DNA from 2 places in the Paenibacillus sp. FSL K6-1330 genome. Region 1 is predicted to be linked to the other one. Evidence: predicted binding sites of a transcription regulator. Region 1 holds the regulator's gene; the other holds the start of a gene.
What was found. Region 1 encodes NrdR, which represses ribonucleotide reductase genes. Its sites were predicted from a motif close to AACACNATATATNGTGTT; they were not measured.

Region 1 (16,348 bases):
CGGCTTGGCATGCGCTATTTATCTCAATGAATACGCTCCTGCCCGGGTTCGGGGGGTTGTAAAGCCAGTGCTTGAAGTATTGGCTGGTGTACCAACGATTGTTTATGGATATTTTGCGCTTGAAACGGTAACGCCATTCCTTCAAAAGATTTTTCCCAACATGGGTATATTCAATGCGCTTAGCGCGGGTATCGTGGTAGGGATCATGGTCCTGCCGATGATTTCATCTTTAAGTGAAGACGCGATGCGTGCAGTACCCAAGAGTCTTCGTCACGGTGCCTACGCGCTCGGTGCTACCCGATTTGAGGTTGCACTGAAAATTGTGCTGCCTGCCGCTCTGTCGGGGGTCGTGTCGTCCTTCGTATTGGCATTCTCGCGTGCGATTGGCGAGACGATGATCGTAACGGTGGCTGCTGGTGCTACGCCGCAGCTGACGCTGAATCCGCTGGAAAGCATCCAGACCATGACTTCTTATATCGTTCAGGTAAGTATGGGTGATGTTCCGCGCGGAACGATTGAATACGGCACGATTTTTGCGGTAGGTCTGACCTTGTTTGTCATCACCTTCTTGCTTAATATATTGGCGCAGTGGGTCGCTCGCCGCTTCAGGGAGGAATACTAGATGGAACAATTGAATCTGGGAGACAGCAAAGGAATCAACCGGAGACGCCGTAGTGACCAGACGCTGCACATTATATTTCTGGCTTGTACCAGTATCGGTATTCTTGCCTTGATGGCTTTGATTGTTACGATTGTGACGGATGGCATTTTCAGACTATCGCCTGATCTGTTCACCAACTATCCGTCACGTATCGCGGATAAAGCAGGACTGAAGTCGCCGATTGTCGGCACGATTTACTTGCTTCTGCTCATGGCTCCGCTGTCCTTCATACTAGGCGTTGGCGCAGCGATCTTTCTTGAAGAGTATGCGGGCCGCAGCCGCTGGGTTCGGCTGATTCAGCTGAATATCAGTACGCTTGCAGGGGTTCCTTCTATTATATATGGTATCCTGGGGCTCGCTATTTTCGTACGTGGGATGAATCTGGGCCGCAGTCTGCTCTCCGGGGTATTAACGATGACGCTGCTGGTGCTGCCAATTATTATCGTTGCCGCTCAGGAGGCGCTTCGCGCCGTGCCTAAGAACCGGCGCGATGCTTCTTATGCGCTGGGCGCAACAAAATGGCAAACGGTATCCAGCGCTGTACTGCCTTCAGCGATTCCAGGAATCATGACCGGGGTTATCCTGGCCTTGTCTCGTGCGATTGGCGAAACCGCACCGCTGATCATGATCGGTGCCTTAACGTACGTGGCCTTCTTGCCGGAAAATCTGCTCGATTCGTTTACTGTCATGCCGATCCAGATCTTTAACTGGATATCAAGACCAAGTGAGGCTTTCCACGAGCTGGCGGCTTCGGGTATTATTCTGTTGCTCATCATGCTGTTCATCATGAACATCATCGCCGTGTGGATCCGGAACAAGTATTCGAAGAACATCTAAGAGACGCTTAAGCAGATCTAATCGTGAAAAAGGAGACATGAATAAGATATGGATTCCATCATACAGATTAAGAAATTAAACCTTTACTATGATACGTATCATGCGCTTAAAAACGTGGATCTGGACATTCCGGAAAAAACGGTGACGGCGTTCATCGGTCCGTCGGGCTGCGGTAAATCCACACTGCTGCGTACGCTGAATCGGATGAATGACATGATTCCTTCCACCCGGATTGAAGGCAGCGTGCAAATCGGCGGGACGGAAATCTACAGCGAGGAAGTCCACGTTGAAGCCCTGCGCAAGCAGGTAGGGATGGTATTCCAGCAGCCGAATCCGTTTCCTAAATCGATTTATGATAATATCGCCTACGGTCCGCGACTCCACGGTATCCGCAGTAAAGCGGAGCTTGACCAAATTGTGGAACAGAGTTTGAAGCAGGCCGTGCTGTGGGATGAAGTCAAGGATTATCTCAAGCGGTCCGCGCTGAGCTTGTCCGGGGGTCAACAGCAGCGTCTGTGCATTGCCCGGGCACTTGCCGTACAGCCGGATATTCTGCTTATGGACGAAGCTACTTCCGCGCTGGACCCGATTTCGACCCTGAAAATCGAAGAGCTGGTACAAGAGCTGAAGAGCAAATACACCATCGTTATGGTAACGCACAATATGCATCAGGCCGCCCGCGTATCCGGGCAGACGGTATTTTTCCTGAATGGCGAAGTGGTTGAATCGGCAAGCACCGATACGCTGTTCTCGACGCCGTCGGATGCACGTACCGAGGACTATATCTCGGGTCGATTTGGTTAACCCACACTCATATGATCTTTCTTAAAAGTAGATAGGAGGAACATCACACATGATCCGGAGAATTGAGTTTGATCAGCAGCTTAATGAGCTGAAAACCTTGCTGCAGGATATGGGCAAGCATATGGAGGAGGCACTGGCGAGCAGTGTAGAGTCTCTCCAGACCCTGGATGCGGAGAAAGCGCAGGCGGTTATCAAGAACGATGTGCAGTTAAACACAATGGAAGAGCAGATCATGGAGATCGGCTCCCGCTTGATCGTAACCCAGCAGCCTGTGGCGAAGGATTTGCGCCGGATATTGGTTGCTTTCCGAATTGCCAGCGATTTGGAGCGGATGGGCGACTTGGCTCGTGATGTCGCTAAAGTCACGATCCGTCTGCAAGGCCAGAAGCTGATCAAGCCCTTAGTGGATCTTCCGCGGATGTCGGATTTGGTGCGTGCGATGGTCTCGGAATCCATCGAATCCTATCTGATGGAAAACACGGATCTGGCTTATAAAATGGCCCAGGATGACGATCAGGTCGATCATTTGTACAGCGTCATTCTGCAGGATCTGTATTCGCATCTGACCTCTGATCCGGACTCGGCCAATCAAGCGATGCTGCTGATCATGGTGGGCCGTTACATTGAACGGATCGCCGACCATGCCACGAACATTGGCGAGAGCACCGTGTACCTCGTAACAGGTCACCGTCCCGACCTCAATCAATAGCATCATGACAGCCTAACGCTGGCGAAAGCTGGCGTTTTTTTGCGAGAATTTAGAAAACTCCAGCGAAGCGGAAACCATTCTTTAATCGCATTTATATATTTGGGGTCCCCGCAAAGTATTTGGAATAGCATCGAAGCACAGGCTCCACTTTGTGGGGTTATTTTGCGTTTCATCAAGAATTCATCGTTAATCGAACGGATTGTTCGGAATTGGGAGTAACCTATGTTATCATGTGGAAAGGAAGTAATATTGGTGCGAGGTGTTCTATGGACAAGCTGATTTTGATTGATGGAAATAATATCATTTACCGCGCATTCTTTGCGATGCCGCCGTTGACCAATGCCAGCGGACAGCAGACGAATGCAGTTTACGGTTTTACGACCATGCTGCTTCGCTTAATTGAGGAGCATAAACCGACCCATATGATGGTGGCATTCGATGCCGGCAAGGAAACGTTCCGGCATGCGGATTTTCAGGATTACAAAGGTGGCCGTCAAAAGACTCCTCCTGAGCTCTCCGGACAATTCCCGCTGCTGAAAGAGCTGCTGAAGGGTCTTGGCGTCTCCCAGTTCGAAATTGGCGGTTATGAGGCCGATGACATTATCGGGACCATTACCCGTCAAGCTGACGAAGCTGGCCGCAAGGTGATGGTCGTATCCGGGGATAAGGATATGCTGCAGTTGGCTTCGGAACATACCACGATCGCGATGGTCCGCAAGGGCGTTACTGATATTGAGTATTACGGACCTGAACAGATTAAGGAACGTTATAACCTGACGCCTGATCAGATTATCGATCTTAAGGGGCTGATGGGCGATGCTTCCGATAACATTCCCGGCGTTCCAGGAGTGGGTGAGAAGACGGCTCTGAAGCTGCTTCATGAATTTGGATCCGTAGAGGCCGTGGTGTCACGTACAGATGAGCTGAAGGGCAAGATGAAAGAGAAGATCGAAGAGCATGCCGATTCCGCCATACTCAGCAAGAAGCTGGCCACGATCTTCCGCGAAGTACCACTGGAGCAGTCGCTGGATGACATGGCGTTTACAGGCCTGAATGAAGAGACGGCAGGACCTGCACTGGCGAAGCTGGAGTTTAAATCGCTGATTGAACGGTTAAACCTGAGCACAAGCGGAATGGGCGGAGATCCGGCTGAGTCGAAGCCCGAAGCGAAGATTGAAGTGACCCTTGTGGACACGAAGGAACTTGCGGAGGTTGCGGATAACCTGGCCCAGGTGACCGTGCTCCATGTTGAGACGCATGGGGAAAACCCTCATCATGCTGAGGTGATCGGGCTTGCACTCGCTACAGAGGAACGACAGTACTTCATTCCTTTTGAGGTTCTGAAGTCGGAAGAGGCCGAGCCTGTCCGTACTTGGCTTGCCGATAGCGGGATCCCGAAACGCGGGTATGATCTGCACCGCATTGATCTGGCTCTCCACTGGCAGGGTATCGCTTTTGCCGGCGCAGCATTCGACGTTCATCTGGCTGCATACCTGCTCGACCCGACGGAAGCGAATCAAAGCCTTAGCGGGCTGGCCTCCAAATACGGGCTTGCGTATCTTCAAGCCGATGAGGATGTGTTCGGTAAAGGGGCCAAATACAAGGTTCCCGATGTGGAGAAGCTCAGCGAGCACATGGCCAGAAAATGTCTGGCTGTATCCGAACTGGTTCCCGTTCAGGAGAAGGAACTGGCTGCTAATGAAATGCTGCCGCTGTTCCATGAGCTGGAGATGCCGCTGTCCCGCATTTTGGCCGATATGGAGAAACAGGGAATTGCCGTGAATGCGGAGGATCTGAAAGAGCTGGGTCGCGAGTTTGAAGGTCAGATCGCGAAGCTGGTTCATGAGATTTATGAGATCGCTGGAACGGAATTCAATCTCAATTCCCCTAAACAGCTGGGCGAGATTCTGTTTGTGAAACTGGAACTTCCGGTCATCAAGAAGACCAAAACCGGTTATTCTACCGATGCCGAGGTGCTGGAGAAGCTCGCTCCTTATCATGATATTGTCCGTCTGATCCTGAAGTACCGTACCTTGGCCAAGCTGCAATCCACTTATGTGGAAGGTCTTCTGAAGGAGATTTCGTCACAGACTGGCAAAGTGCACACCTATTATCGCCAGACGATTGCCGCAACGGGACGTCTGAGCAGCCAATTTCCGAATTTGCAGAACATTCCGATCCGTCTGGAGGAAGGTCGCAAGCTGCGTAAGGTTTTCGTTCCGTCCGAGCCGGGCTGGAGCATTTTGGCAGCGGACTACTCCCAGATCGAGCTGCGTGTGCTTGCGCATATCTCGGATGATGAACGGCTGAAGGAAGCTTTTGTTCACGATATGGACATCCACACCAAGACCGCGATGGATGTGTTTGGAGTCGGCGTGGATGAGGTGGACTCCAATATGCGGCGGTCCGCCAAGGCGGTTAACTTCGGCATCGTGTATGGAATCAGCGATTATGGCTTGTCCCAGAACCTGAACATTACCCGGAAGGAAGCCGCGGCATTCATTGACCAGTATTTCGAGGTGTTCCAAGGTGTGCGGCGTTATATGGACGTGATCGTCAAGCAGGCGAAGCAAGATGGCTATGTGAAAACGTTGCTTGAACGCAGACGGTATCTGCCGGAGATTAATGCCAGCAACTTTAATCTGCGGTCCTTTGCGGAGCGGACGGCGATGAATACGCCGATTCAGGGAACGGCCGCCGACATTATCAAGCTGGCCATGGTCCATATGGACAAGGCATTGTATGATCGTCAATTGAAGAGCCGCATGCTGCTTCAAGTGCATGATGAATTGGTGTTTGAGGTGCCGGAGGATGAACTGGAGATCATGAAGGAACTGGTTCCGGAAGTGATGAGCCAGGCACTAAAACTGTCGGTACCGCTGAAGTCGGAAGTCAGCTATGGCGAGAACTGGTACGAAGCGAAGTAAAGTTGCACATTGTGTCAGTTAATAGAAGATCTTTTATAGGGATCATGGCGTGAAGAGGGGCGCGATATGCACCATACCTTTCCACAAAACCATGGTCCCGCTCTGTCCCAACTTCCGGTATAATGGGAAATGAGGTGAAGTCATTATGCCGGAATTGCCGGAAGTAGAAACCGTGAAACGAACACTGAACCAATTGATTAAAGGTAAGCATATAGATCACGTATCCGTACATCTGCCGCGGATCATTCAGCGTCCCGACGATATTGAGGCATTTGCGTTTATGCTGAAGGATCATACCGTGGAAGGTGTAGAGCGCCGCGGGAAATTTTTACGGATATTGCTGGATGGGCTAGTCCTCGTCTCGCATCTTCGGATGGAAGGGCGTTACGGGGTGTACCCTGCTGAGGAGCCGGTGGAGAAGCATACCCATGTCATCTTTCATTTCTCGGATGGCACGGAGCTGCGCTATAAGGACGTACGCCAATTCGGAACGATGCATCTTTTTGCAACGGGGGAAGAGTTCCAGCACGCTCCTCTTGCCAAGCTGGGTTATGAGCCGCTGGATGAGACGTTTACGTTCGGAACCTTTAAGGAAGTCATCGGCAGCAAGAAAACGAAGATCAAGGCGGTGCTGCTGAATCAGGCATATGTGGTCGGTATCGGCAATATATATGTCGATGAGGCATTGTTTCGAGCCGGGATTCATCCGGAGCGCAATGCTAACAGCCTGAAGGATGCCGAGCTCAAGCGATTGTTTCATGCGATTGTGGATACACTGTCCGAAGCCGTTGACGCGGGTGGTTCTTCCATTAAATCCTATGTCAATGGACAGGGTGAAATGGGGATGTTCCAGCACAGTCATCAGATTTACGGACGGAAGGACGAGCCGTGTAATACATGCGGAGGACCGATTCATAAGATCGTGGTTGGCGGACGGGGGACCCACTTCTGCCCGAAGTGTCAGCCGTTAAGGAAGTAATCCAATAGGCGTGCACCCATTCCTTTCCTCACACATATAATGTGGAACATATGTGGAGCGCATGGAGCTGCTCTTCTTCATGAATGAGCCGCTTGATGTGGAGCTTACGAGGAGGGAAAAGGGTGCTCAGTCATATTTTCTCGTCTGTGCTGCTGGCTATGGCATTAAGCCTGGACGGATTTGGGGCGGGGGTTACATACGGTCTGCGCAAAACCAGGATACCGCTGCTGTCTGTATTGATCATCTCGCTATGTTCCGGCTTGGTGCTTGGCGCCTCCATGCAGGCAGGCGCGCTGTTACAGCGGTTCTTATCCCCATCTGTGGCGTCCGTGATCGGAGCCGCCATTTTGATTCTGCTGGGCTTGTGGTCTCTATGCCAGCAAGTTCGCAGAAAAAACGAGTCTGATGTGCAGCCGGTTTCCAATAAGGTTATTACAAAGTCTCTTATAGAAACGCAGGGGGCTGACCATCAAGTAAAATTACGACGTGAGGTTAACACGGCAGGTCAAGAGCATCTTCAGCGGGCGGTATTTTCTCTTGAGATTCCGAAGATCGGCGTTGTCATTCAAATTCTCCGCAGTCCCTCGAAGGCGGATCTGGACGACTCCGGCAGCATCTCTCCGTGGGAGGCGATGTGGCTCGGGATCGCGCTATCGCTCGATGCGTTCGGGGCAGGACTTGGCGCAGCCATGCTGGGCTTCTCACCGTTAGGTACCGCAACGGTTGTTTCCTTGTTTAGCGGGATATTCCTGGTGCTGGGTATGAGGGTTGGTTTACGCTTTGCGTCCAAAGGCGGCATGCGTTTTATCTCTTATTTGCCTGCTTTTTTGTTAATCGTCATGGGTATAATGAAGCTGTTATGAGGTGAAGTCATGAATATCGGTTTAACCGGAGGAATTGCAACAGGCAAGAGCACCGTGTCCTCCATGTTGACCATGAAGGGAGCACTTCTCGTCGATGCGGATCTCATCGCCCGGGAAGTGATGCTCCCGGGTCATCCGGTGCTGGGTAAAGTGACCGAACATTTTGGACAAGCGATCCTGTTTGAGGACGGTACGTTGAATCGAAAAAAACTCGGGGAGATGATCTTCCATCATCCCGAGCAGAGAACGGTGTTGAATGAGATCACGCATCCGGCGATCCGGCAGGAAATCCGGGAACGGACGGAAGCGTATGAGCGGCAGTATCCGGACCGGCTCGTGGTAGCGGATATACCGCTGCTGCTTGAGGCTAAGGAGCATTATTCTTATCTTGACCAGATCGCTGTCGTTTATGTACCGCGAGAGCTGCAGCTAGAGCGTCTGATGGTGCGCGATGATCTTAACAGGGAAGCGGCAGAAGCGCGTTTAAACAGCCAGATGGATATCGAGGAGAAGAAGCGTCTGGCGGATATCCTTATTGATAACAGCGGAACATTGGCCGAAACACAGCAGCAGGTGGACAACCTGTGGGGCAGGCTGGTTCGGTTATGAGGTGGCTCCGTAAAAAAAGAGTGCTGCTTCTGTTGTTTGTCTCTTTTGTAGCGCTGCTGTTTCTGAGCTCGAACTGGATGACCTTGCTGTATCCGATTCATTATAAGGATGAAATCCGGAAGCATGCCGCTTACTATGAGGTCGATCCCTTCCTGGTGGCTTCCATCATTCGAGTGGAGACGAACTTCAAGCCAGGCAAGGAATCCAAGAGAGGCGCGCTGGGCATTATGCAGTTGATGCCGGATACGGCGAATTGGGCGATGGAAATGGCCAAGCTGCCATCGGTGAACCTGCTGAACGTGAAGAATGAAGTAGATGCGAATATCCAGTTGGGCACCTGGTATATTCAGAATCTGCACAAGGAAATGGACGGCAATCCGATTGCCGCCATCGCCGCTTACAATGCAGGCCCCGGGAACGTGAAGAATTGGATCAACAAGGGCATGTGGGATGGAACCTACGAGAATGTGAAGAGTATTCCTATCGGGGAAACCCGTCACTATGTACAGCGCGTGATTTATTATTATAATCAGTATACAGATGTGTATAAGGACGGCTTTTAACAAAAAAGAGCGCTGGACAGGCTCTTACATCGAGCCGTCCAACACTCCTTTTTTAAGGAAGAATCGATTATTGACCGGAGAATTGACCAGCCAATTGTTGCTCGGCCAGGGTTACAAGACGCTTTGTGATGTATCCCCCGATCGAACCGTTCTCGTAGGAAGTCATGTTACCTTGGTATCCGTCTTGTGGAATGGAGATACCAAGTTCTTGAGCTACCTCGTACTTCAATTGCTCAAGAGCAGCGTTTGCGCGAGGAACAACCAGGTTGTTGGAGTTGTTGTTGCTTTGTGCCATGTTAAGTTCACCTCCTTGGGTTGGTAAAAGTATTATGTCTCGGGTTTCGCATTTTCATAACATAAAAGAACAAAGTTTTGCTGGTAAATTTTTCTGTAGCGCCATTCAAGGCGAAATACGCTGAAACGAAGGAAGTGAAGATGACTTTATGAAGTGTCCATATTGCAGTTATGCCGGAACGAAAGTGCTTGATTCCAGGCCGGCCAACGAGAATAAATCCATCCGCCGCCGCAGGGAATGCGAGCAGTGCAGCAAGAGATTCACAACCTTTGAGATGGTGGAGGAAACGCCGCTGATCGTCGTGAAAAAGGACGGAAGCCGCGAAGAATTCAGCCGGGAGAAGGTGCTCCGCGGTTTGATCCGGGCATGCGAGAAGCGTCCGGTATCCGTGGACCAGCTGGATATGATTGTCTCGGATGTAGAGAAAGCACTGCGCAATACCGCAGCAGCAGAGGTGGAGAGCCGCCAGATCGGGGAGCTTCTGATGGAGCGGTTATATCCGGTCGATGAGGTAGCTTACGTCCGCTTTGCATCCGTGTATCGCCAATTCAAGGATATCAATATGTTTATGAAGGAACTGAAAAGCCTGCTGTCCAAGGGTACGGACGTTTCGGAGTTGTAAGAGCGCCCATGGTTCCGCACGATCCAGGTGCTCTTCTGGTGCTCTCATAGGGCCCATTATCATCATCGCTAAGTGACATTATATAGAGAAGTAAAAGGGATACAGCACGTCATCAAAAAATGTGAAAAACATGTTGACATGCCTGCTGATTTTTTATATGATATAGAAGTCGCTTACGGGGCCTTAGCTCAGCTGGGAGAGCGCATCGCTGGCAGCGATGAGGTCAGGGGTTCGATCCCCCTAGGCTCCATAATAAGAAAACCCTTGATGATATATCATCAAGGGTTTTTTGCTTTATTAGGACGGTTTTAAATACATATTTAAATGGATTTGGGGACGAATTGGGGACGAAATTAATATGGAGAAACATGCATGGCCATTCATTAGGTCATGAGAACATGCAGCGCAAGGGAGGAGCATATATTCAACGTGTCTTTAGCGCTTACTATCAGGAGGAAAAAGACATCGGTAAAGTCTCCGTACTAACATCTTTGGCCGCTGAACTTGGTCTGGATGAAAAGGAGTTCAAGCAAGCATTGGAGACAAGACGTTACCAAGAAGCTCATCAGAAAGCGCTGCATCATGCATACTATGAAAGCGGAGTTCGAGCCGTACCCACTTATATCATTGGTAACCAGGTGCTCCAAGGTTTCCACCGTACTAATACGATTCCTGGGACGATTTTCAGAGGGGACCATTGGGGGAGGAAAACACCCGTGTGACCCTAATTGTCGTAACCAGCTGTCCATCGAGTATTCCGGCAACAGCACGAACTGTGCCCCGTATTCCGCCGTAGAGGTTCGGCTAGGCGGAGTGGACGGCACCTTGATCGGAACGATACCGGTGCCTCCAACGGCAAGCGGGTGCGCCCCTACAAAATCGCCACCGGACAGCTGACGGAGGACTCATCGGCGTTCACGATGTGTATTTTGTTTTGATAGGTCAACCGATTCCACCTATAAATATATCGGAAACTTTGACCGGGCAGAATTTACCCGGCTGTAAAACAGAGACGTCCAGCCAGCTTTCTCATCAAGGTTGGCTGGACGTCTTTTTTAGGATGTATACTTATTTTTCAGCAACGATGGCAAACATGGGCCTATGGCGATTGAGAATTTTTTCTCCTGCGCGATAAAAATCGGCATCGAAACCTTCATGGACTTGGATTTTGGCAAATCCGATATATCGCAGCATTTCGGCGTCCCATCCCGGCCTTCTTACGTAGGTCAATGGCAAGGTAAGCGCCAATTGATCCCCTTCTTCGATATCCTTCTCTTCGCGATAAGGCAAGTAACCTTGATCAATTGCCTCTTCTTTAGCTTTTCTGAACAGCTCCGCCTCTTGGGGATTACTCAAAAACAAATTCCAGTTGGCATCGAAGATCATCACTTGTCCGCCGTCGTTCAGCATGCCATGCCAATTTTGATATGCGGCAACAGGATTATATAGGAACCAGGTGACGTTTCTGGAAATGATGATATCATATCTTTCTTCCGTCTTGTAATCGATAATATCGGTTTCTATTACTTTGAAATTGCAGTTGTGCTTTTTCGCATTTTTATTAGCTCTAGCCACCATTTCAGACGAGGAGTCAATGGCGGTAACCTCATGCCCCATCCAACTAAGCAAAACCCCGAAGAAGCCGGGACCTGTTCCCACATCTAGGATTTTCAAATTTTGTTTTCCGGATAACTGATGATTCAAGATCGCTTTCCATTGATCATAGGAGTCGGTTGCAAATTCCGTATCTACAATTTCATCATAGACAGCAGCTCCTTTGTCCCAATAGTCACGATATTGCTGCGCAAGTTTATGCTCGGTCATTATTCAGATCTCCTTTTTTTAAAAAAATGTTGCAAATCGTAATTATTACGATTAATAATATACAAAGATTACTCAGTATGCAAGCGGTCAAGATCATAGCGGCTGTTTAATCACAAACAACTAGAAGAAAATTAGGAGGAGCATGGATGTTGGGGAGATTTAGATTCGGAGTTGCAGGACTTGTCGCATTATCTTTGCTTATGGGGTGTTCGAAAGAAACAGACCCGGTCCCTGGCAAAGCAGAAGACAAGCAAATCGTTGTTGCCGTAACGCAGGACGCTGAGGGAGATAAGCTCGATGCTTCGACCTACAATGGATCAAGACATACGCATGCCGCTGTATATGACGCGCTTGTGGAATATGAAGGAGAAGGGGAGCTTGTTCCCAGCCTGGCTGAATTCTGGCAGGTCTCCGAAGACGGTAAGATGTACACTTTTCATTTAAGGAATCAGGTGCAATTCTCAGACGGCAGCCCATTGAATTCAACGGCGGTTAAGTTTTCCTTGGAGAGGGCGGTCAGCAGGGAAGAGAATGCCACGCTGGAAATATCCCGTTTGATTGCAAACATAGAAACACCGGATGATGACACTGTCGTGCTTTCTTTTAAACATACCGCAACTCAAGTGCTGTATGAGCTCAGCCAGGCAAGGCCGTTTCGGATTATGAGTCCAAACTCGGTAACTCCAGCGGGAGACGCGAACGGAACCTTTCAGCAAGCGATCGGCACGGGCCCTTGGAAAATAGGCAGTTACCGACAAGGGGTGGAGACCATACTGATAGCAAATGAACATTATTGGTTAGAGGAACCGTCAGCGTATTCACTCGTTTTTAGAGTGATTACAGATCCTCAGGCAAGGGTGATGGCGCTGCAATCCGGAGAGGTCGATCTTGCAGGCGGGGAACTTGGTAATGTTCCAGCAGAAAGTCTAAGTGTTTTCCTAAATAACGATAAGTACATGGTGGAGACCGGGGCGAGTACGATGTCCTACTTTTTGGTCATCAACCAAAACCAGGCGTTTCTATCGGACAAGAACATTCGCCAGGCCGTCAATTACGGAAACGATACGAGCAAATATGCCGATGGCACCGGCGATGCCGTCAGAGGATTGTTTCAAGAGAAAGTTGCGTTTGTAACCGATGATAATCAGCCTTCCTATCCTTACAATCCCGAGAAGGCCAAACAACTGATCGAAGCCTCGGGCTACGAATGGAACGAAAAGAAGCGTCTTTACGAGAAAGGCGGGCAAGTCCTGCAGTTGCGGTTGGTCATTCAAACGGAAGAATATCCAGAATGGAAAGAGATGGCGGAGATTTTCCAAGACAACATGAAGCAGATCGGAATCCAAATCCACATTGTGAATCAGGAAAGGGCGGCATACTACGATACGCTGTGGGGCAGCAAGGATTATGACCTGCTGATGTACCGGACCTATACGGATGCTCAACTGCCGTATCGATTCTTATCCTCGTTATTCCACAGCTCGCCATCTACGCCGGGGGTTGCCTTTCAAGATCGTCCTTTGTCGGATTTGCTGGATCAAATTGCGGCTACGGTTTCCGTCGAGAAACAGCAAGCCCTGTTCGACCAAGTGTTTCTTCGAATGAATGAGGAAGCTATGTCGGTACCCATATACTATACCAAGCAAACCTTTGTTCATACGAGCGATGTGATTGGCTTTGCATTCAATGCAATCGAGGACGATCCGTTGAAATGGCATCGCTTGAAGAAAGAAGACCAGTAATGCTGCGTTCCATGATCCATCGCCTGCTGATGCTGATGATTACCTTTGTCCTGTTTTCGTTGTTCGTGTTCGCATTGATGCGTCTGGCGCCGGGCGATCCGGCGTCCATGATGCTGTTAGAGATCGGAGCGGTACCGGAGCAGTCGTTGGTGGCTGATCTACAGGAACAATGGGGACTCGACCAATCGTTCCTTCAGCAATACATGGCCTGGGTGTTTCAGATTGTTCAAGGAGAACTGGGACATTCCTTCATGTCGGGGGAACCGGTGTTACATGAAATTATAAGTCGTTTAGAGCCGACGTATAGACTCATTGCAGGCTCTTTTGTACTAACGATCATCATTTCCATACCGGTCGGGATATGGCTGGGGCTAAATGAGGGTTCGATTCCTGATCGAGTCGTATACTCGTTAACCATCTTGGGATTGTCCGTTCCTTTATATTGGCTCGCTATTCTTCTAATGTATGCGTTTGGCGTCATATGGCCCGTCCTTCCGGTTATTGGCAGTTCTACCTTGCTGCATTATGTACTTCCGGTGACGGCCATTTCGCTGGTACAAAGCGTTTATTTCATTCGAATGGTACGTTCCTATACCGTTCAGTACAGCAAATTCTCGTATATCGAGGCTGCAAGGGCCAGAGGTTTGCGTAACTCGATCTTATATCCATCCTATTTATTTCGCTCAATGCTCGTACCGGTCCTGACGTTAATCACGACGAGTCTGCCAAGTTTTTTCGGGGCTTCGATCATAACGGAAACGATCTTTAGTTTCCCTGGGTTCAGTAAATATATGCTTGAGGCTATATATCGCCGTGATTTTCCAGTCATTCAAGGGAGCGCGCTTCTAGTGGCTGCGTTTATCTTTGTGTTTCATTTTGTGACCGATATGCTGTACTTCTTAGCCGATCCACGCATTCATCTGGACAAGCAGAGGTGGGAACTATGATTCGTCTCATCCGGGTCAATAAACTTCCGGCAGCAGCGTTGCTGTTTATCGCGATTCTTATGATTACAGGACTCACCGCCCCATGGGTTTCACCCTATGACCCGCTCCATACGAATCATGAGCAAAAGCTTCTTCCTCCAAGCCTTGCTCATCCCTTTGGAACGGATTATTTAGGAAGGGACTTGTTCAGTCGCGTGATCCACGGCATCAGTGAATCGGTGTTCCCTGTTTTCATCGTTCTCGGCGTTGTCATGCTGATCGGGCTTTTTGTTGGTACGGCGAGCGCTTTTTTTGGAAAAAAACTTGATATGTTCATGATGAGCGTGACGGATACATTTACGGCATTGCCGAATATCCTGCTCACGATCGTGATTGTCGGTTTTCTTGGTTTCGGCATGGAACATGTCTATTTTGCTGTGATACTGTCCTGGTGGGCCAAGTACGTGAGATTAATACGGGGTTTGATCCATGACGTTAAGAAGGAACCGTATATCATTGCTAGCAGGGTAAGCGGATCCTTTGGAATGAGAACGATGATAAGGCATATGATACCGAATATCGCGCCTCAGATTGGAACCATGCTGATCCTTGATGTAAGCAAGGTGATATTGACATTATCGGGTCTATCCTTTCTAGGGATTGGCGCGCAGCCTCCGTCACCTGAATGGGGGGTTATGTTGCTGGATGGGATAAATTACTTGCAGGTTGCATCGTGGATGGGTTTCTTTCCGGGGTTCATGATTTTTCTGACAGCCTGTTCCTTCCAGATTGTAGGCGAACGGCTAAGGAGGGAGAAGTAAATGGAGGTCATAGTCGAAGTAAATCATCTGAACATTCGAAATGCGGAGGGTCTAACTCTGGTGAATAACAGCAGCTTTTCTTTGGAATCGGGGAAGACGTACTGTTTAATCGGAGAGAGCGGGAGCGGTAAAACGTTAACAAGCAAAGCCATGTTAGGGTTGCTTCCTGCTAATCTGCAAATGTCTGGTGATGTCCTGTTACGCGGCCAAAAACTGAATCGTTTATCCAAGCGGAACTGGCGGAAAATCAGGGGGAGACATATAGGTGCCATTTTTCAGCATCCTGAACAAGCCTTGCACCCTTCTATTCCTATCGGAAAGCAATTGAGTGATTTGATGCGGAGCCACTTGCCCGTTTCGAGATATGAGGCTGAGAAGCAAGCGGAGCAGATGCTATCTCAAGTGCTCTTGAAAGAACCGGCACATGTGATGAAACGTTATGCTCATGAGCTGAGCGGCGGAATGAATCAACGTGTCATGATCGCGATGGCGCTGCTGTTAAAACCTGAAGTCATCATAGCCGATGAGCCCACGAGTGCACTCGATGTCACAACACAAGCAGAAATCATATCTCTTATGAGTTCTCTAGTACAAGAACTGGACATGAGTATGTTGTTTATTACGCATGACTTACTCCTTGCCGCTTATCTTGCGGATCGGATTGGTGTCATGCGTGCCGGCGAAATCATTGAGCAGGGAAGCCCGGATAAAGTCCTGGGGCAACCTGAGCATGAATATACCCAACGGTTATGCATGCATCGATCGCAGAGGTTTCTTAGCAAAGGAGGCGTATGAGCTCATGCTTCAAGTGCATCAGTTACATAAAGAAATCAATGGAAGGGAGATTCTGAAAGACATCCAATTTACTATAAAAGATGGAGGCTCTCTGGCCATTGTAGGTGAGAGCGGCAGTGGAAAATCTACGCTGACCCAACTGATTATGGCATTGAAGCAGCCGACATCAGGTCAAATTCTATTCAATGGGCGAGGGTTACCTAGCAAAGGAATTAAATCGTATAAAGAATGGTATCGCGATATTCAGATTGTTTTTCAGAATTCAGCCTCAACGTTGAATCCTTCGATGAGCTTGTTTCAGTGCCTGGAAGAGCCATTAATTAACTTTACAGATTTGAAAAAAAAGGAGCGTAAAGAGAGGGTTATGGAAT
Region 2 (16,348 bases), 410 kb from region 1:
AAAACTCCATTGTCAATTTTTTTGAACCGAGCCTTTTTCAATTAAAAAAATAAAACGGCCATACGATTGAGCTTGGCCGTTTTAATCTCTATGTCTTTTATTAATTGGCTTGATTCAAACTAACAGGTCCTAAACTACCATAAGACCCTTGGAATTGTCCTTTGAGGACATAAGTTCCAGGGCTAAGATAACCTACTGAATACTCGACAGGACTTGAAGAAGTTGGCCCAATATTCACGGTAGTCGTGAAGACTGTACTAAGTTGACCAGATGGTCCTTTCGAATAAAGCGTTAGATCAACGGTTTCATTCGTAGAACTCCATAGGCCAACACTTAATTTATATTGAGCTGGTTGGCTAACTGTCAAATCATGAGATGTTGCAGTATAGGCAGCAAATGCACTAGTAGAGAAAGAGAAGCACGCTAATAATAAGATTAGTACTACTTTTTTCATTTATTCACCTCCTTTCTTTCCTTCCTTCTTGATATAGAATGTCAGTAGAGAAAATATATGTAATGGTTAGATCATAAAGTAATATTTTAACTATTATACCAAAATAAATATTATATGCATATATATCGAAATTCTGAACAAAAAACGTTTGGTGTTGGTGGTACGGTTAATATATTGCAAAAAAAAAGCACCGATTCCATCTGCAGTGCAGAGGAACTGGTACTTCTAGATTTCAGGTATTCGCTTCCCCCTGCATTACCGTAAATTTCCTGTGTGTGTTTAAGTTTGAAAAGGAACCAAGGTAGCCGTGTTAGCAACTCCAATCATCGTTATGATCAATGTATTCACCATTGCACCGAGCCAAATGTTTCCTGTCAGTTTGTATAGGCTTCGACTAATCATTGCCGCTGCAAATAATAAGAAAATAAAGGGAAGTAAAACCATGGGATAAAGTCTCGTCTCTTGCCAGAATGAGTTGCCCGTCATAAATAAAACAGCATACTGGATTCCATTGATCATCATGATTCCAAGCACATTTCCGAATCCAGCGACAATCATGTTTACTTTTTCAGACTTGATATTGCTGAAACTCAATTTGTTTATAAACAACGAGTTCGTCAGATAAAAAATGAAGAAGAATGGCAGGTAGTTCATCCACACCAAGAACTTATCTGAATGGAATGTAAATACCCCCAGTATCCATAATTTAAAATCAGCATTTAAGATGTATTCTGCCAAAAATACAACCGTAAAAAAGATTCCAAAGATACATAGAGCAAGAATAAAAGTCTTCATCAAGGGGTTCAGACCGATTTTTAATCCTAGATGTTGAATAGAAAGCTCAGCACTATTTCTTTTCTCCTGTCTATATTTCCAAATAACCAGGGCCAATCCAACAAGGCTATTAAAGATCGCCCATATCATAATATAGTTTGTAATCGGCTGGGGAAACCATTTTACAGACATGAAACTGGACGTGCTCTTAAAAATAAACCGGTCTGTTCCACCATCATACAGAGCAACATAGGGGAGCTCCAACTGCTCCTCTCCCTTCCTATAACAACCGAGTAGGTAGGGCAGCTCCCCCTTCCACTCACACCACCGTACATGCTGGCCGTACGAAAAAAAAGGAGATCCCCGCCTTCGCGGAAATCTCACATGCCTTTAAAATGATCATTCATTATCTAATGTTTTCTAAACAAAGAGTTCAACTTCCTCACGAACACTTACTATACCCGCAATTCCCGCAAGTCTTGCATCCTTCGATGTTAATCAGAGACGCCCCGCCACAAGATGGGCATAGATCCAGCGACATGGAACTGCCGCCTGCGTGCGAACCATGTCCACCATATCCCGCGGCTATGGTCTCACTCCCGGCATCTGCATCAGCAGGCGCCATCGTGGCTGCGACCGGTGCCGGATCATGGTCATGATCCGCCCCAGCGTTGTTTACCACGTGCGTTTCGAGCGCCTTCGCCACCGCGTCGGCGATAGATTCTACACGGTTTGCGCCGAAGCCGATCGCGCCGGTGCCGCCGATGCCCTTGAGGTGCTTGATCAGCAGCTCTACCTTATTGCCGTGGTCCCCGTAACGGAGGAACAAGGAGCAGACGCGGCCCAAGGCTTCCGCCATCGCGAACACATCCGATCCGGCCTTGCCGACGTTCAGGAAGATTTCGCTTGGAATGCCGTCCAGATCGTTGATCGTAATGTACGCCATGCCAAACGGCGTGTTCATTTTATAGGTTGCGCCGCGCAGCACTTGCGGACGCTTCTTGTATTGTTTATCCAGCCCGCTCTTGCTCGGTGAGGCTGTCACTGCCACGCTTGCAGCCGCCGGCTCAACGCTCGCCGCATCCTCTGCGGCTTGGCCTGTCGCGCTTTGCTCCAGCGCCGTGTCCACAGTAGAAGCTGTTGTCGCTTCGGCGGCCTTATCTTCTTTTTTCTCCGTCTGCAACACCTGCACGTCACGGCTGCCGTCGCGGTAGATCGTTACACCTTTGCATCCAAGGTCGAATGCCAGCTCATACAAACGCTTTGTATCTTCAACCGTGAAGTCCGACGGGCAGTTTGCCGTCTTCGAGATGGAGCTGTCTACCCAGCGCTGAATCGCCGCCTGCACGCGGATGTGATCCTCGGCAGAGAGGCTCATCGCCGTGACGTAATAATCCGGAAGCTCCTCGCCCGGATGGCTGTCCAGCCAATCCTGGGCAATCGGCACGAACTGCTCGTCGAAGCCAAGTCGGCTTTGACGGAAGTATTTGAAGGCAAAGTACGGCTCGATCCCCGTCGACGTTCCGACCATGGTACCCGTGCTGCCCGTTGGCGCTTGGGTAATGACGGTTACGTTGCGCGCACCTTTTTTGCGTACCGCTTCAGCAACCTCAGGATATACCTCAGTCATATTTTTCATGAAACCGCTTTGCAGGTACAGTTCGGCATCGAATGCTTGGAACGAACCCTTCTCCTCGGCAATATCCGCGGAAGCGAGGTACGCTTCGCGAGCAATGAAGCCATACAGCTTATCCAGAAACTCCAGCGATTCCGGGCTGCCGTAACGGATGTTCAGCTTGATCATCAGCTCGGCCAGGCCCATCGTTCCGAGACCCACGCGGCGCTCTTTTTTCTGGTTCAATTCGTTTTCTTCAAAGTGGTACGGCGTCCGGTCAATGACATTATCCAGGAAACGCACAGAGTAACGCGTCGTTGTCGCCAGCTCATCCCAGGCAACGTCATGATTCGCTTCATCATAGAACTTCGACAGGTTCATCGCGGACAGATTACATACGCCCCAGCCCGGAAGTCCCTGCTCACCGCAAGGGTTCGTACAGATAATTGGATTGAAATACCAGCTGTTGGACATCTGGTTATAGTATTCCATGAATACGACGCCCGGCTCTGCCGATTTCCATGCGGATTCGATAATCGTGTGCCAGACCTCGCGTGCTTTTACGGTTTTATATGGAATGATACGGTGTCCGGCTTTCTTCCATTTATCCAGATCCCCGTCCCACAGCTCATCATAATCAGGATCAGTAGTATCCGGGAACACCAGCTCCCAGTCCAGATCTTCCTTCACGGCCTTCATGAAATCATTGCTGACGCATACCGACAGGTTCGCATTCGTAACTTGTCCCATCGTCTGCTTCACGGTAATGAAATCCTCCACGTCCGGATGCCAATCGTTAATCATCAGCATGAGCGCACCCCGGCGGCTTCCTCCCTGCTCGATCAATCCCGTTGTATAACTGAACAATCCGCCCCACGATACCGCGCCGCTGGAAGAACCATTCACGCCTCTTACGATCGCACGCCGAGGACGCAGGGAAGACAAGTTAATGCCGACACCGCCGCCGCGAGCCATGATCTCGGTCATCTCGCTCAGGGTTTCCATGATGCCGCCCCGGCTGTCCTTCGGCGAAGGAATCACGTAACAGTTGAACAGCGTCAATTCATCGCTCGCACCAGCTCCAGCTGCAATCCGTCCGCCCGGTACCAGCTTCCAATCATCCAGAATCTCGCGGAACTTTCCGCGCCACTCTTCCTGCAGTTCCGGCGTTGCCTCAACCGATGACATGGCAGCCGCGAGTCGATCCCACATTTCTTCCGGCGTTTTCTCGATGGTTAACGTCAGTTTCTCCACATCCGATTCCACAAGCTCGCCCTTCCGTGTCTTCACCGTGACCTTGCGGCCTTCGCGATTCACGATTTCGCCAACTTCCTTGGTCGGAAATTTAGGATCATCCTTCGTCAAAACGAGCACCACATCGCCTACCTTCGCGTTGTTGGTGTCCGCGTCCTTCCAGGCATACCGGTCCAAAAAGATCTTCTCGCTTAAACCTTCCAGCCGCTGATTCTGCATCGTACTCAAGAGCAACTACCTCCTATATAAGATATAAAATTAAAAAGTTCCGCAGTTATGCGCTCACCAACAACATAACCTGTTATGTAGTCGGTCAAACATCTAAAACCACTATATACACCATATATAGTGCTACCAATTCATTATACTACACTATATATAGGTTAACTATGCCGATAATGTGAAAATTAAGCCAACAGATCCAAGCTCCCGCTCGCAAGCTTCCGCTTTCTTCCTCTCGCTCTCTTTTTCACCCTTCCCTATGAAAAAAAAGGATGAAAATATCCAATTCCAGCAGCCGTGCGCCCTATAGGGTATTCCACGCCTCCCGAATTCGTGCAAGGTTATGAAGACTTCTTTTTTCGTCCATACTACATATACACCGCTGGCCCGGAATCTTTCACAACAGGAGGAGATCGACATGAACCATCAGCCATCTGCCGAATCAGGCATGATTACCGACCCACGCCTTCCCGTTCCACTGCAGATCGACCGTTCCTGGTTTGACGATCTCGCCGGTCGACTGGACAAGGGTGGACCTTGGGGTGACTATCGTCTGGCCCAACTTGCCGTTGAGGGCGAGAAATCCCGCTTGGTTACAAGCTTTGAAGAATTACAATGCCTTAAGCATCTTGGCGCCTTATCCCCGCTCCCCCATCAGACTGATACCGCCAGACGCGTATTGTTCGAGATGTCGGGCAGAGCGATTCTCGCCGATGAGGTGGGACTAGGAAAGACGATTGAAGCCGGTCTTATTTTAAAAGAATACATCGTGCGCGGTCTGGTATCCAAAGTGTTGATTCTCGTTCCGGCTTCCCTTGTGCTGCAATGGGTTCGCGAGCTGAACTCTAAGTTTGGCATTCCCGCGATTGCGCAGAAAAAAGCGTACTCTTGGGGTAATGATATCGTCGTCGCCTCCATGGACACGGCCAAACGCGATCCGCATCAGGAGATTCTGCTGAACGAGGAATACGATATGCTCATCATCGATGAGGCGCACAAACTCAAGAACAAGAAAACATCCAATTATCAATTCATTCAAAAGCTGCGCAAAAAATACTGCCTCTTGCTGACGGCCACGCCGGTGCAGAACGATCTCAGCGAGCTCTTCAATCTGATCACTCTGCTGAAGCCGGGCCAGCTCGGAGGCCAAGGGCAGTTTGCCGCTAATTTTGTTGTCGATAAACGAAGACCCAAGAACCAGGATCAGCTCAAGGATGAGCTGTCCAAGGTCATGATCCGTAACCGCCGCGGCGAGGGCGAAGTGAAATTCACCAAGCGATCCGTCCGCAATGTAGGGCTTAGCCTTTCGCCCGAAGAACAGTCATTATACGACGGCGTTACGTCCTTCGTCAAAGATCAGTATCAGGCAGCAGGGGGAAATTTAAGCAGTATGCTGTCACTCGTTACGCTCCAGCGTGAAGTGTGCAGCAGCCGCGATGCCGTCTTCGTGACTCTTGTTAATCTGTCCAAGAAGCTGCCCGAGGACTCTCCGCTGCGCGATAAAATCTGGGAGCTCGTCTATCTCATCAAGGCCATCAAAGCCAACACCAAGGCGGAAAAAACCATCGAGCTCATCCAGCAAATGAACGAGAAGGTCATCGTATTTACGGAGTACCGCGCCACGCAGGAATACTTGCTCAATTATTTCCGCGATCATGGACTGATCTCCGTACCGTACCGAGGCGGAATGAACCGCGGCAAGAAGGACTGGATGATGGATCTCTTCCGTGGCAAGGCGCAGGTCATGATCGCGACGGAAGCTGGCGGCGAAGGCATCAATCTGCAATTCTGCCACCATATGATCAACTTTGATCTGCCCTGGAATCCCATGCGGGTTGAGCAGCGGATTGGACGCGTGCATCGTCTCGGCCAGACCAATGACGTGAAGATCTATAATCTGTCCACGTCGGGAACCATTGAAGAGCACATCCTGAACCTGCTGCACGAGAAGATCAACATGTTCGAGATGGTCATCGGCGGACTGGATGTCATTCTGGAGCGGTTCGAGAAGAAGGAATCCATCGAGAAGAGTCTGTACAAAATCATGCTGGAGTCCGGCAACGACGATGAGCTCCGCCAGCGCATCAGCACATTGGGCGATTCGATTCACCATATTAAACAGGATATCGAGCAGGGAAGCACCGTCGAAGAAAATCTAAGAGAGGAAGAAGCCTAATATGACCATGACGCCGCAGGAGGTGCAGCAGCACTTCATGGCCTATTTGGAAGCCACCGAATGCTCCGTCATTGAAAAATCGCCTGAGCATGTCACCGTGAAACTGTCACCGCAAGCCGACAAAATGCTCACCAACCGCCCGTATTACTGGGGCTTCGTGGAACGTACCGGCGCTCCCGCCGAAACGTTGTCCTTCAATTTCGTGTTTGATCCGGAGAAATACGACGAACGGCTTGCAAAGACCCAAGCAGCCGAGGCCAAAGCGCAGCTCGCCTCGCCTACGCAGGATCCGCTCCTAGCCCGCTTTTATGGGAATGCCCCAGTTCTGCCTATCCTCGGTCCCGGCCGCATTCAGCGGGAGAACATTGGCTACGGCAGCAGCCGGCTCGCCCAAATCTGGAATGCTTCCCGGGAGGAAGGCAAATGCGTCTACCTGTTCCAGCAGCGCGATACCGAGCCGCGTCCGAGAGCCCGTTCCACTCCGTATGAGCAGTGGCTGGGCGTCTGCTTCAAGGTGGAGTTCAGCTGTGATCTGAAGCGGGAGGAATTGTTTTTTCTCGGAATCTCATTATCTAGTCGTACGATTGCCCAAGACTTCCCGGCGATCCTGATTGGACGCGAACTGACGCCCCGCTTGCCCGAGAGCGTTCACGTCCGACCGGCGGCTCTTACGCTCGAACAGGCCGTAGATGCGCTGGAGAACCATCTTATCGACAAGATAAGCAAGCTGGACTATGACTGGGCCACCAAAGCAAGAGAACGTCTTGAAGAAGAACTGCTGGTGATCGACAGCTATTACGAGGACCTGCTCAAGGAGCAGGATGAAGAGAAAAAAGCGCTCATTGAGGAGCAATATAAGAACCGTCGGTCGGAAATGCAGTGGCAGTACGAGCCGAAAGTGAGCTTGTCCGTCATAACCTGCGGTCTATTTCATCTGTGTTCGCCTGTGGGTGCGCCATCATGACGCCCCTCTACAAAAGCAGGCAAAAAAAGAACCATTCTCCCTTCTCCTACCGCGACAGCTTGCAACAGCCTTTGCAGAGCTTGTCCGATATGATGATTTCAATACATCCACGGCGCGTAGGGCCAAGGAAAGGCGGTTAATGATTTGAAACAGTGGAACATGAAACTTCATAACCATAATGACAAGGATAGCAAGAATTCCCAGCCAAAATCACCCGATAACAAACAGACCAGCCGATATCGAATGCTGTCTGTCTCTATGATCGTAACAACTATCCTGTTCAGCTCGTTCCAGCCGCAGGCAAGCTTGGCTGCCGCTAGCCAAGCCGACGTTTCCAATTCTGCGAACAGCCCTAGTCTGACCAGCACCAGCACTCAGCTTACAGCCGATCATCATAGATCAGGCGTTTCAGATGTTAATCAGAACAACGCCGTGGCTCAGGTACCCGGGAGTTTGATGGACTTTGCGGAGGAGACTGTCGCTCAATTATCGGCCCATGCGCCATTTACGACCTGGGATGAAGCCAAGCTCGAATTCACCCCGCTTGGTCCGGGAACGCACGGCTGGTTGGTCACGATTTCCGATGAAGGACTGCCGCAAGGATACATGATTATCAGTGCAGAAGAAGACGGTGGATATATCCTGAGTGAATACGGAATCGGCTCGACTCTTCCCTACAGCCAAGCGCCGTTGAAAGAACGGCTCTCTGCGGAAGGACTTGTGAAGGCCGGAGGATCATTGCCTCAAGGAAGCATCGTGCGCAAGCTGTATGACGTGTCCCCCGTCTGGCAGGTCCAGCTGCCCGGCAAGAAGCCGATTTATTTTAATGCATTAAATAGTGAAGCTCTCCCGGATGAACCCCAGCAGACGCATTCAACGACGAAGCTGGTATCCGTATCTCTGCCTACAACAGCCAAAGGACTCGTGGCTTCATCCACGTCCAATCATTGGTTTGCCGCCACTCCCTCCATCGCAACCGGCGACTTCATGGATCCTTACGATAATCTGCTGTGGCTGACCTCAAGCGAACTAACGACCCGAAGCAGCGCCGATCTGCGGAGTTTACTACAAGAGCACTCCACCCTGATATTCAAGTCCAAAAAAGGCAATGCTGCTTACGGTGCACCTTTTAACTTAACCGGCTGGCATCGCTGGTCCCCGGCGAATCAGGAGAACCCGGCTGCGCTTTATGTGTCGGTTCCCTTACGGAATACAGACACTCTCCGTTTCTTGCCGGCATCCCGGTTAATCGGACAAGGTCAATTTTATGCTCAGCCGAAATGACACGGGTTAAAGCAAGCAGCCCTCATCCATGCAATATGCCATGACTGACAAAAGGACGCGGCCCTTAAACGGGCAGCGTCCTTTATATTTTTTCAAAACGGTTTATGGTTGTGCACTCAGCACTCACAAGGGTCTACAGCCATTCCAAAGCATGTTTCGAACCTGACATCGTGCGTAACAGGGAGCAATACGCACGATGTACAAAATGCGACTTCATGAAGGAACGTGCAGCAGCTGCTACTTTGCCCTTTTTTTGCGCTTGGTGGTTACATCTTCTTTCCATAGCGACATGGAGAACGGAATCATGCCGAACCACCTTGTGGTCCAGGATTCCTTCACCTTCGCCTTGCGCCGAACGTCCTTGGGTGTATCTATATAATGAACCACGCGCTCGGTAATGTACTTGATTAAATCATCGCCGCTAGCCATATGAATCAACTCCTTATGGTTTATCCACATCCCAATATCAGTTTGCTCCATTTCGATCGATTCTAGACGCACGTATTTGAACGGCATGATTTTTCCGCTAAATGCACATTCTAATAAAGCCGAAATTTTACGTGAAAGAAGGAATCCATCATGGTTAAGGCAGCAGGGGTGTGGATGCTTCTCTTTACGCTGGCATTCCCGGGTTCTGTCACCGAAGCCTGTCCAGTGAAGAAGCATGCCATGACGCATCCCGCAAGAACCGTTCATCAGACATCGATACAGACAGCCCGGCTTACGTCCGAAACGCCGGAATCCACCCACTCATCGGGTCAGGAAATCGACCAGTCCAAGCTCCGGCACCTGCACCCTTTTGCACATGATGTCGTTCTGATCGATGTGGGTCATGGCGGCATTGACGGCGGTACGTCGTATGGGGACATTCTCGAAAAAGATATCAACCTGGCCATTTCACGCAGAGTGTTCATGCTGCTTCGCAAGGAGGGTTATCATGCCGTGATGAATCGTGATGCCGATTACGCCCTTAGCGACGACAACCGCTGGCACCGAAGCTCCTCCAGACACCGCCGGGATCTGTCGCATCGTAAACAGCTCAGCAGCGAGATTCCGACCAAGCTTGTAGTCAGCATTCATGTGAATTGGGGAAAAAACTCCTCCAAGCGCGGAGGCATCGTCCTGCATCAATCCGAGGGACGGAGCACCTTACTTGCGGACACCATCCAAGAGCAGTTGAATCTGGTTTACCGCAACAACAATGGCATCATGATAGGCAAGCCGTATTATCTGCTCAATCAAACCCAAGTACCCGCCGTCATCGTTGAAACGGGTTTCCTCAGCAACATGGAGGACCGGAATTTATTGACCAGCCGCAATGGTCAAATGCAGATTGCCGAGGCCATTGCCGACGGGATTATCGGTTATTTAACGGCCCTGTAGATTGGGGCTGTTTTTTGTTTTCATCCTACCCGGCTCAGTAGCCAACACGATTCGGAACGGAAATCATCTGTTCGGGACCTTTTAGGGATATTCCGATTACGCACAGCGCGTCAGCAGCAACATTAGCGAGATCATTCACAGCATGCGTGGCCGCTGCCTCAACATAAGTACAGCCTTCCATACAGGGAACGGAATCACCGGGTCCTTGTCTGGAAGGCTATTTATTTTTTATGTCTATACAAGATATGGGCTGACCTTTGTCGGATAACCTTTTATCGTCCAGTTACTCACAACATGGCAAAAAATTGCTATCGGTGCTGCTATTGCACTAATACGCAGGCAGCGGATTCGGTCGCCAGCTTGATCGTTCCCTTACCAGATCGCTGATACCTACAAACTCCACCTTCGCCTGCAGTTTAGGAATGCTTCCTTTTAGCGCTTCTGCCGTGCGGATTCCATACACGCCAACGTGGCCTATTGCAATGCAGGAAGTTCTCTCTTCCGCATGCTGTGCTGCGGTCTGCAGCTGCTTGCTCACGTGCTGAACGGTATGAACGTCATCCAGGAAGATATCGTTGGCGATGGATGGCATCCCCTTCTCCGCTGCCAGTTTGCCAACCACACTGTAGTAATTCGTCTTGCTGTCGATAAAAAACAGCCCTCTCTCCCTGCATACGTCGAGTACGATGGACATGACTCGTTCATCCCCTGTAACCTTGGAACCCATATGATTATTAATCCCTACAGCGTAAGGAATTGAATCAATGGCCTCTTCCATGCGTTTACGAATCTCCTCATCGGTAAGCGAGGTTAAGATGGCACCCGGTCCAAGCCAGGAAGCTCGCCCCTGCTTAGGCTCCATGGGCATATGGATAATCACGTCATGGCCTTGCCGATGCGCGGCCTCGGCCTCCTTCACGCTTGTGGGCAAAAAAGGCATCACAGCGACCGTGATTTTGACAGGCAGACTGAGCATTTCCTGAGTCCCTTTCTGATCATTGCCAAAATCATCGATGATAACGGCTAGCTTATTCGTTTTCTTTTCCTGGCCGGGTCTGTTGCGCCCGGATTCTTCGTGCACTTGGTTTGGCTCCTGACGTGACAGATCAGTCCAAGCAACCATCCCTGCACCATAGCCTATCTGTGGTCCGTTCACGATCCCCCATACCATACACAGCAGGATCACCGAATTTTTATATACCTTCCGCATCTTGACGCCCCTTTCCATCCTATTCATACATACCTAACCGTATTGTTTGAGTAAAGTTGATCAAATATGTAAGTCAGAAAGTAAATGTTGCCGGTTTGCCGTCCAAATTTCAACACAAAAAAGCTCGTAAACTGCTAAAAAGCAAGTTTACGAGCTTCTTCATAAGGATGCGGTCGAGAGGACTCGAACCTCCACGGGGGTTAGCCCACACGGACCTGAACCGTGCGCGTCTGCCAATTCCGCCACGACCGCGTATCATCTTCATCGCTTATAGGAGACAAGCTCTTATCAGCGGCGACAAGATATATAATATCACGCCAGGTAAATCGAGTCAACACTTTTTTTGAACTTGATTAAAAACCTGTTTTCCGGTTAAAATAAGAACATAAGTTCCTATCCAATTAACCATTTTCTATATAAAGGCGGTGATGTTGATGGCCATACCGGCTGTTACGACAGAAGAACGAGCATTGATCAAGAGTTACCTGCTGCTGATGTTCATCCATAAGGTGTTTGAAAGGGATTGCCGAATCATTCAGGAGAGCGGTGTCTTCAAGAGCCCGCAATTGTATGTAGAGGTTGTGGGGAACGGAGCCAAGCGTGCTGCTGTGCTTCTTCGTGAGGTGAAACAGGAATTCACCAAGCGGGCGATCAAGGTGTATGATATTGGGCAAAACCAGGATGGAATCCAGGCGCGATATGCATGCCGGGGTTACATTGGTTCGATGAACATTCTATGGCCATCCTTCCGTGAGGAGATGATGGACCGCATGCGAGCCTATCTTGGGCTGGTCCCGCCCGAGACCGAGTCCTCCGAGCAAGCCCGTCCTCCTGCCGCTGTTTCCGCCCGCTAAATCGCCGCCCTTTAAACAGAGAATAACCGTCTCCCCCACTGCACAAGAATGCTCCGGTTGAGACGGTTATTGGTAACACGTGAATCAATGAAGATTATGCTGCACGCGGGTCAGTCCCTGCGAGAGAGCATGTCCCGCACTGGCGGCAGACGCCACGGCTACAGCCTCCATTATCTGTGCATCCGAGGCTCCCTTCGCACGGGCTTCCTCCATATGATAGAAGGTGCACAGCTCGTTATTGGCAAACAGTCCGATCCCGAGCGCGATCAGCTGCTTCGTTCGCTCATCCAGCTCGCCATCCTGAAAGCAAACGCCGGTGAACTGATGATACGCCTCTGCCATCTCCGGCATGCTCTGCTTCAAATTCAGAATTTCATTCTTATAAGCCGAGACCTTGTCATTGGACATTTCCATAACCCAAAGCAACTCCTCCACAAAAATTTGATGCGAGGTTAAGTTGTCCGACAAGTTCGAGATCTATGCCTACTCCTACTCTTTGATCGGGCTTACTCTTGGATCTTTTTTAAGCTGGTAGCTGTAGCGGCGATCCAGTTTAACGACCCGCCGGTTTCTACGGCGTATTATGACCTGCTCCGGGTCCCAGGCGACGACAAAGCCTATAATATCATTGGTCTCCAAGCCATCTCGCACAACCCGAACCAATTCGCCGGAGAGCCGCAGCTCATCGAGTCTTTCATCGCTAATCATCACAACCATACCTCCTCCATAAACGTACTCTGCAAAAAAAGACCTAAATGAGATCATTTAGGTCTTTTGAATGCGTTGCGATATCGATAAACATCCCGACTAAGAGATGTTCTATATACCCATTAACGCTGTGCCGGCTCGATGCTGTCATTCTTCTCGTACCAAAAATCCAGAACGGTTGAAGACATGACACGCTTCTCGATATATTCTACCTGCTGAGGCGTAAACTGTTCCTTCCATTCGAAGGAAACCTCCTCACACAATCCGGCAATCGTCAGCAGTTCTGACCAGGCAACATAGCGTTTGTACCAGAAAAACTGAGGATGTTCAATCATATAGGGATATAGATCATCAAACTCCGTATGTTTACAATCCAAAGCACGTTCAAAATGTACCTTTGCTTCATTCAGCTTCTCGATCAAAAACGGCTCGGTTACAGGTTGTTTCCCCATGGTGCTGCCTCCTCTCTCTTGCCTACCTCTTTATTATAAGCGAAAATCACGGAGGCGAAAAGATTTTGTTGTGATTTTAGGCAGAAATCCGATGAACATTGACTACGAATTGCCATTTTTCCACTTCCCCAAAGATAGGTGGAATCGTTCATGACTTAAGGCCTAATCCGTCGTTGCTCTATCGCTAACATGCCAAAGAAGATGCTAAGTTTTAGCTGAACGTAATCTTGCCGTCCTCAAGCGACGAGATGGTAACAAGCGATTCCACATGAACATTCTGTTCGCGCAGCGTTCGCGCTCCGGCTTGGAAGCTCTTTTCAATCACAACGCCAAGCCCGATTAATTCCGCCCCTGCTCGTTCAATAATTTTGATCAGGCCTCTTGCAGCGTCCCCGTTCGCGATAATGTCATCAATGAAGAGTAACTTATCCTCTTCACCGATAAACTGGCGCGATACCATAATGTCCGTGACAATGCCCTTGGTAAAAGACGGAACCCGCTCACACAAGGCGTCTGGATCGGCGAGCAGCGTTTTTTTGCGCCGGGCGAATACCATTGGAACTCCCAATTCCAGCGCCGCGGCAAAAGCAACAGAAATGCCGGAGGATTCCAGCGTTACGACCTTGGTCACACCGCTTTCTTTAAATCTCACCGCGAATTCCCGACCCATATCCATAATTAATGCCGGATCTACTTGATGCGTCAGCAAAGCATCCAGCTTCAGCACCTGATCCGACAACACGACACCTTCTTTGATGATCCGCTCCTTCAACCAATCCATCCAAAAGACCTCCCACGATTCCTTTGTCGTAAAAGTACCATATTCCACTCTATACGGCAAGTACAAACGGGGACTCCGTCATTTAACTGTACGATTCTCGTCACAATTCCTGACATGGATCTCCGCTACCTGGCACTAACCCTTGTCACGCCTCCGGCAAAGGACCTGGACAGGTAGGAGTCATGTCCCAGCTGAGCCAAGCATACCTTGTACTATGCAGAACGATTAACTTTCAAGGGGGATGCGGGGCTTGCGTAAATCTATTCGTGTTTTACAGATCGCCTTTACATATATCGGAACCATCGTCGGCGCTGGCTTTGCGACCGGACGGGAAATCCTTCAATTCTTTACCCAATATGGACACTGGGCTACACTGACCATTCTGCTTACGACAGGATTATTTATTTGGCTCGGCACGAAAATCATGACGATATCCAGGCAGATCGGGGCCAAATCCTTTGAGGACTTGAATAAATTTCTGTTTGGAGAGAAAGCCGGCGTCTGGATCAGCCTCTTTATGTTTGTCATTCTGCTCGGGGTGAACAGCATCATGCTTGCCGGCGCTGGCTCTGTTTTTGTGGAGCATCTGAACATGAGCTATCAGACCGGGCTGTTTGTCACGATGATCGGAACCTATTTCATTCTCAGAAAAGGCATCCAGTCTATCATGACGATGAACAGTCTTGTCGTGCCCATGATGCTGACCTTATCGCTTGCGATTATTTCTCAGACGATTCAGACGCCGGGGGCCACCCGTTTCTTAACCTTGACTACGGACCATAGCCTGCCTGCGGTTTGGCTGGCGCCCCTGCTCTACACCGCATTTAATCTGGTTATGGCGATGCCGGTGCTGGTCCCACTCGGCAGCCAGACCGAAAGTGCGCGCACCGTAACCTGGGGAGGTATCATTGGAGGTACGGGCGTAGGGTTTATGCTGATGGCAGCACATTTTGCGATGTCCGCCCACATGCCCGGCGTCGCCCAATTCGAAATCCCGATGGGCAGCATCGCCAACCAGCTGGGCTGGCTCGTGCAGATCATCTATCTCATTCTAATCTTCCTTGAAATTTTCAGCACCTTCGTGGCCAATATCTACGGTATTACCCTGCAGGTTCAGCAGCGAACCTCGCTCTCGCCCAGAGTGATTACCCTTGGCATTATGGTGTTCTGTTATTTCTTCAGCCAGTTCGGGTTCAGTTCCTTGCTCTCTCTCCTCTACCCGATGTTTGGGGGAATGTGTCTGCTCTGGGTGCTCCGGCTAACTTTGTTCGGAACCCCCGATATCAGGGGAAAATAAAGGGGCTTTCCCAAAGGTATGATAAACCTGCCCTTGGGAAGCCCCCTTCTTATGGCTACATCGTGATAAATTGTGCATTGGGTATGCGTTTCATGGTTTGATCTGCTACATGTCGATGACACGTCATCATCACGACTTGCCGGTCTTGCGACAATTCCGCGAGAAGCTCGAGCGCATGTCCGAGCCGTTCACCGTCAAAATTAACAAACAGATCATCAAGCAATAGCGGCAACCCCATCGCATGTGGCATCGATTGAATCAGACCGAGCCGCATCGCCAAATATAACTGTTCCGCCGTGCCGCGGCTTAGCCTGCTGCTCTCTACCAATTCACCAGTCGGGCGCTCTGCCAGCAGACTCTGATCTCCCATCCGCATGACCATCCGGCTGTACATGCCGCCGGTCAGTATGGAGAAGTAGCGGGAAGCCAACTGCAGCACCTGCGGCTGTTTCTCTTCCTCGTACATGCGGCGTGTACGTTTGATAAATTCGGTGGCCATCGAACGTACCGCATATTGCGAAACTAATTCCCTCAGGGCGGAGCGCTGCTCCTCCAACTGCTGCAGGGCGGAATCCTGGTTCCCCGCGGCTTCCAGTGACTCTCTCTCCTGAAGCAGCCGCCCCCGCCGTTCCTGAAGCTCGTCCCGAAGGTGGAGCACGGCGGATACGGCTTCCTCCTTCTTGAAACATTGAGCTTCAAGTTCCGCAGCATCCGTCAGCTCCAGCAGCTGTTCAAGCTGCCGGCGACCCGCATCATCCCAGCCGCTGAACATGGTAATTTCGTGATGGCGGATCGTGCGTACAAGTTCCTCCCGGCGTTTCGCAGCAGCTCCCATACGAAGAAAGGTTTCTTCGTCTGCCGATTGAGACGATGCAATCAGAGCCGCTTTACGCAGCTGCAGCGCTTCCCGCTCCTCTTCT

Region 2: a site for NrdR is predicted at 4,433-4,450, ahead of NYE54_RS24105 (adenosylcobalamin-dependent ribonucleoside-diphosphate reductase). Genes of this name have one in related genera too.

The regions. Positions count from the first base shown of each region.
Region 1 is NZ_CP150269.1:5,701,502-5,717,849, reverse strand. Features, by position in the region: gene pstC (phosphate ABC transporter permease subunit PstC) at 1-622, shown strand, start outside; gene pstA (phosphate ABC transporter permease PstA) at 623-1,498, shown strand; gene pstB (phosphate ABC transporter ATP-binding protein PstB) at 1,547-2,302, shown strand; gene phoU (phosphate signaling complex protein PhoU) at 2,352-3,011, shown strand; gene polA (DNA polymerase I) at 3,278-5,938, shown strand; gene mutM (DNA-formamidopyrimidine glycosylase) at 6,084-6,917, shown strand; gene NYE54_RS25955 (MntP/YtaF family protein) at 7,040-7,780, shown strand; gene coaE (dephospho-CoA kinase) at 7,790-8,389, shown strand; gene NYE54_RS25945 (lytic transglycosylase domain-containing protein) at 8,386-8,952, shown strand; gene NYE54_RS25940 (alpha/beta-type small acid-soluble spore protein) at 9,020-9,247, opposite strand; gene nrdR (transcriptional regulator NrdR) at 9,396-9,869, shown strand; tRNA gene NYE54_RS25930 (tRNA-Ala) at 10,047-10,119, shown strand; gene NYE54_RS25925 (DsbA family protein) at 10,211-10,591, shown strand; gene NYE54_RS25920 (class I SAM-dependent methyltransferase) at 10,938-11,693, opposite strand; gene NYE54_RS25915 (ABC transporter substrate-binding protein) at 11,840-13,435, shown strand; gene NYE54_RS25910 (ABC transporter permease) at 13,435-14,382, shown strand; gene NYE54_RS25905 (ABC transporter permease subunit) at 14,379-15,182, shown strand; gene NYE54_RS25900 (ABC transporter ATP-binding protein) at 15,183-15,977, shown strand; gene NYE54_RS25895 (dipeptide/oligopeptide/nickel ABC transporter ATP-binding protein) at 15,982-16,348, shown strand, end outside.
Region 2 is NZ_CP150269.1:5,289,542-5,305,889, forward strand. Features, by position in the region: gene NYE54_RS24095 (hypothetical protein) at 101-454, opposite strand; gene NYE54_RS24100 (hypothetical protein) at 734-1,420, opposite strand; gene NYE54_RS24105 (adenosylcobalamin-dependent ribonucleoside-diphosphate reductase) at 1,671-4,325, opposite strand; gene NYE54_RS24110 (SNF2-related protein) at 4,738-6,495, shown strand; gene NYE54_RS24115 (YqhG family protein) at 6,497-7,459, shown strand; gene NYE54_RS24120 (hypothetical protein) at 7,604-8,743, shown strand; gene NYE54_RS24125 (YqzE family protein) at 8,981-9,172, opposite strand; gene NYE54_RS24130 (N-acetylmuramoyl-L-alanine amidase) at 9,323-10,126, shown strand; gene NYE54_RS24135 (divergent polysaccharide deacetylase family protein) at 10,455-11,336, opposite strand; tRNA gene NYE54_RS24140 (tRNA-Leu) at 11,505-11,588, opposite strand; gene NYE54_RS24145 (hypothetical protein) at 11,771-12,190, shown strand; gene NYE54_RS24150 (carboxymuconolactone decarboxylase family protein) at 12,275-12,604, opposite strand; gene NYE54_RS24155 (hypothetical protein) at 12,680-12,898, opposite strand; gene NYE54_RS24160 (hypothetical protein) at 13,021-13,350, opposite strand; gene NYE54_RS24165 (xanthine phosphoribosyltransferase) at 13,562-14,131, opposite strand; gene NYE54_RS24170 (hypothetical protein) at 14,382-15,428, shown strand; gene NYE54_RS24175 (AAA family ATPase) at 15,484-16,348, opposite strand, start outside.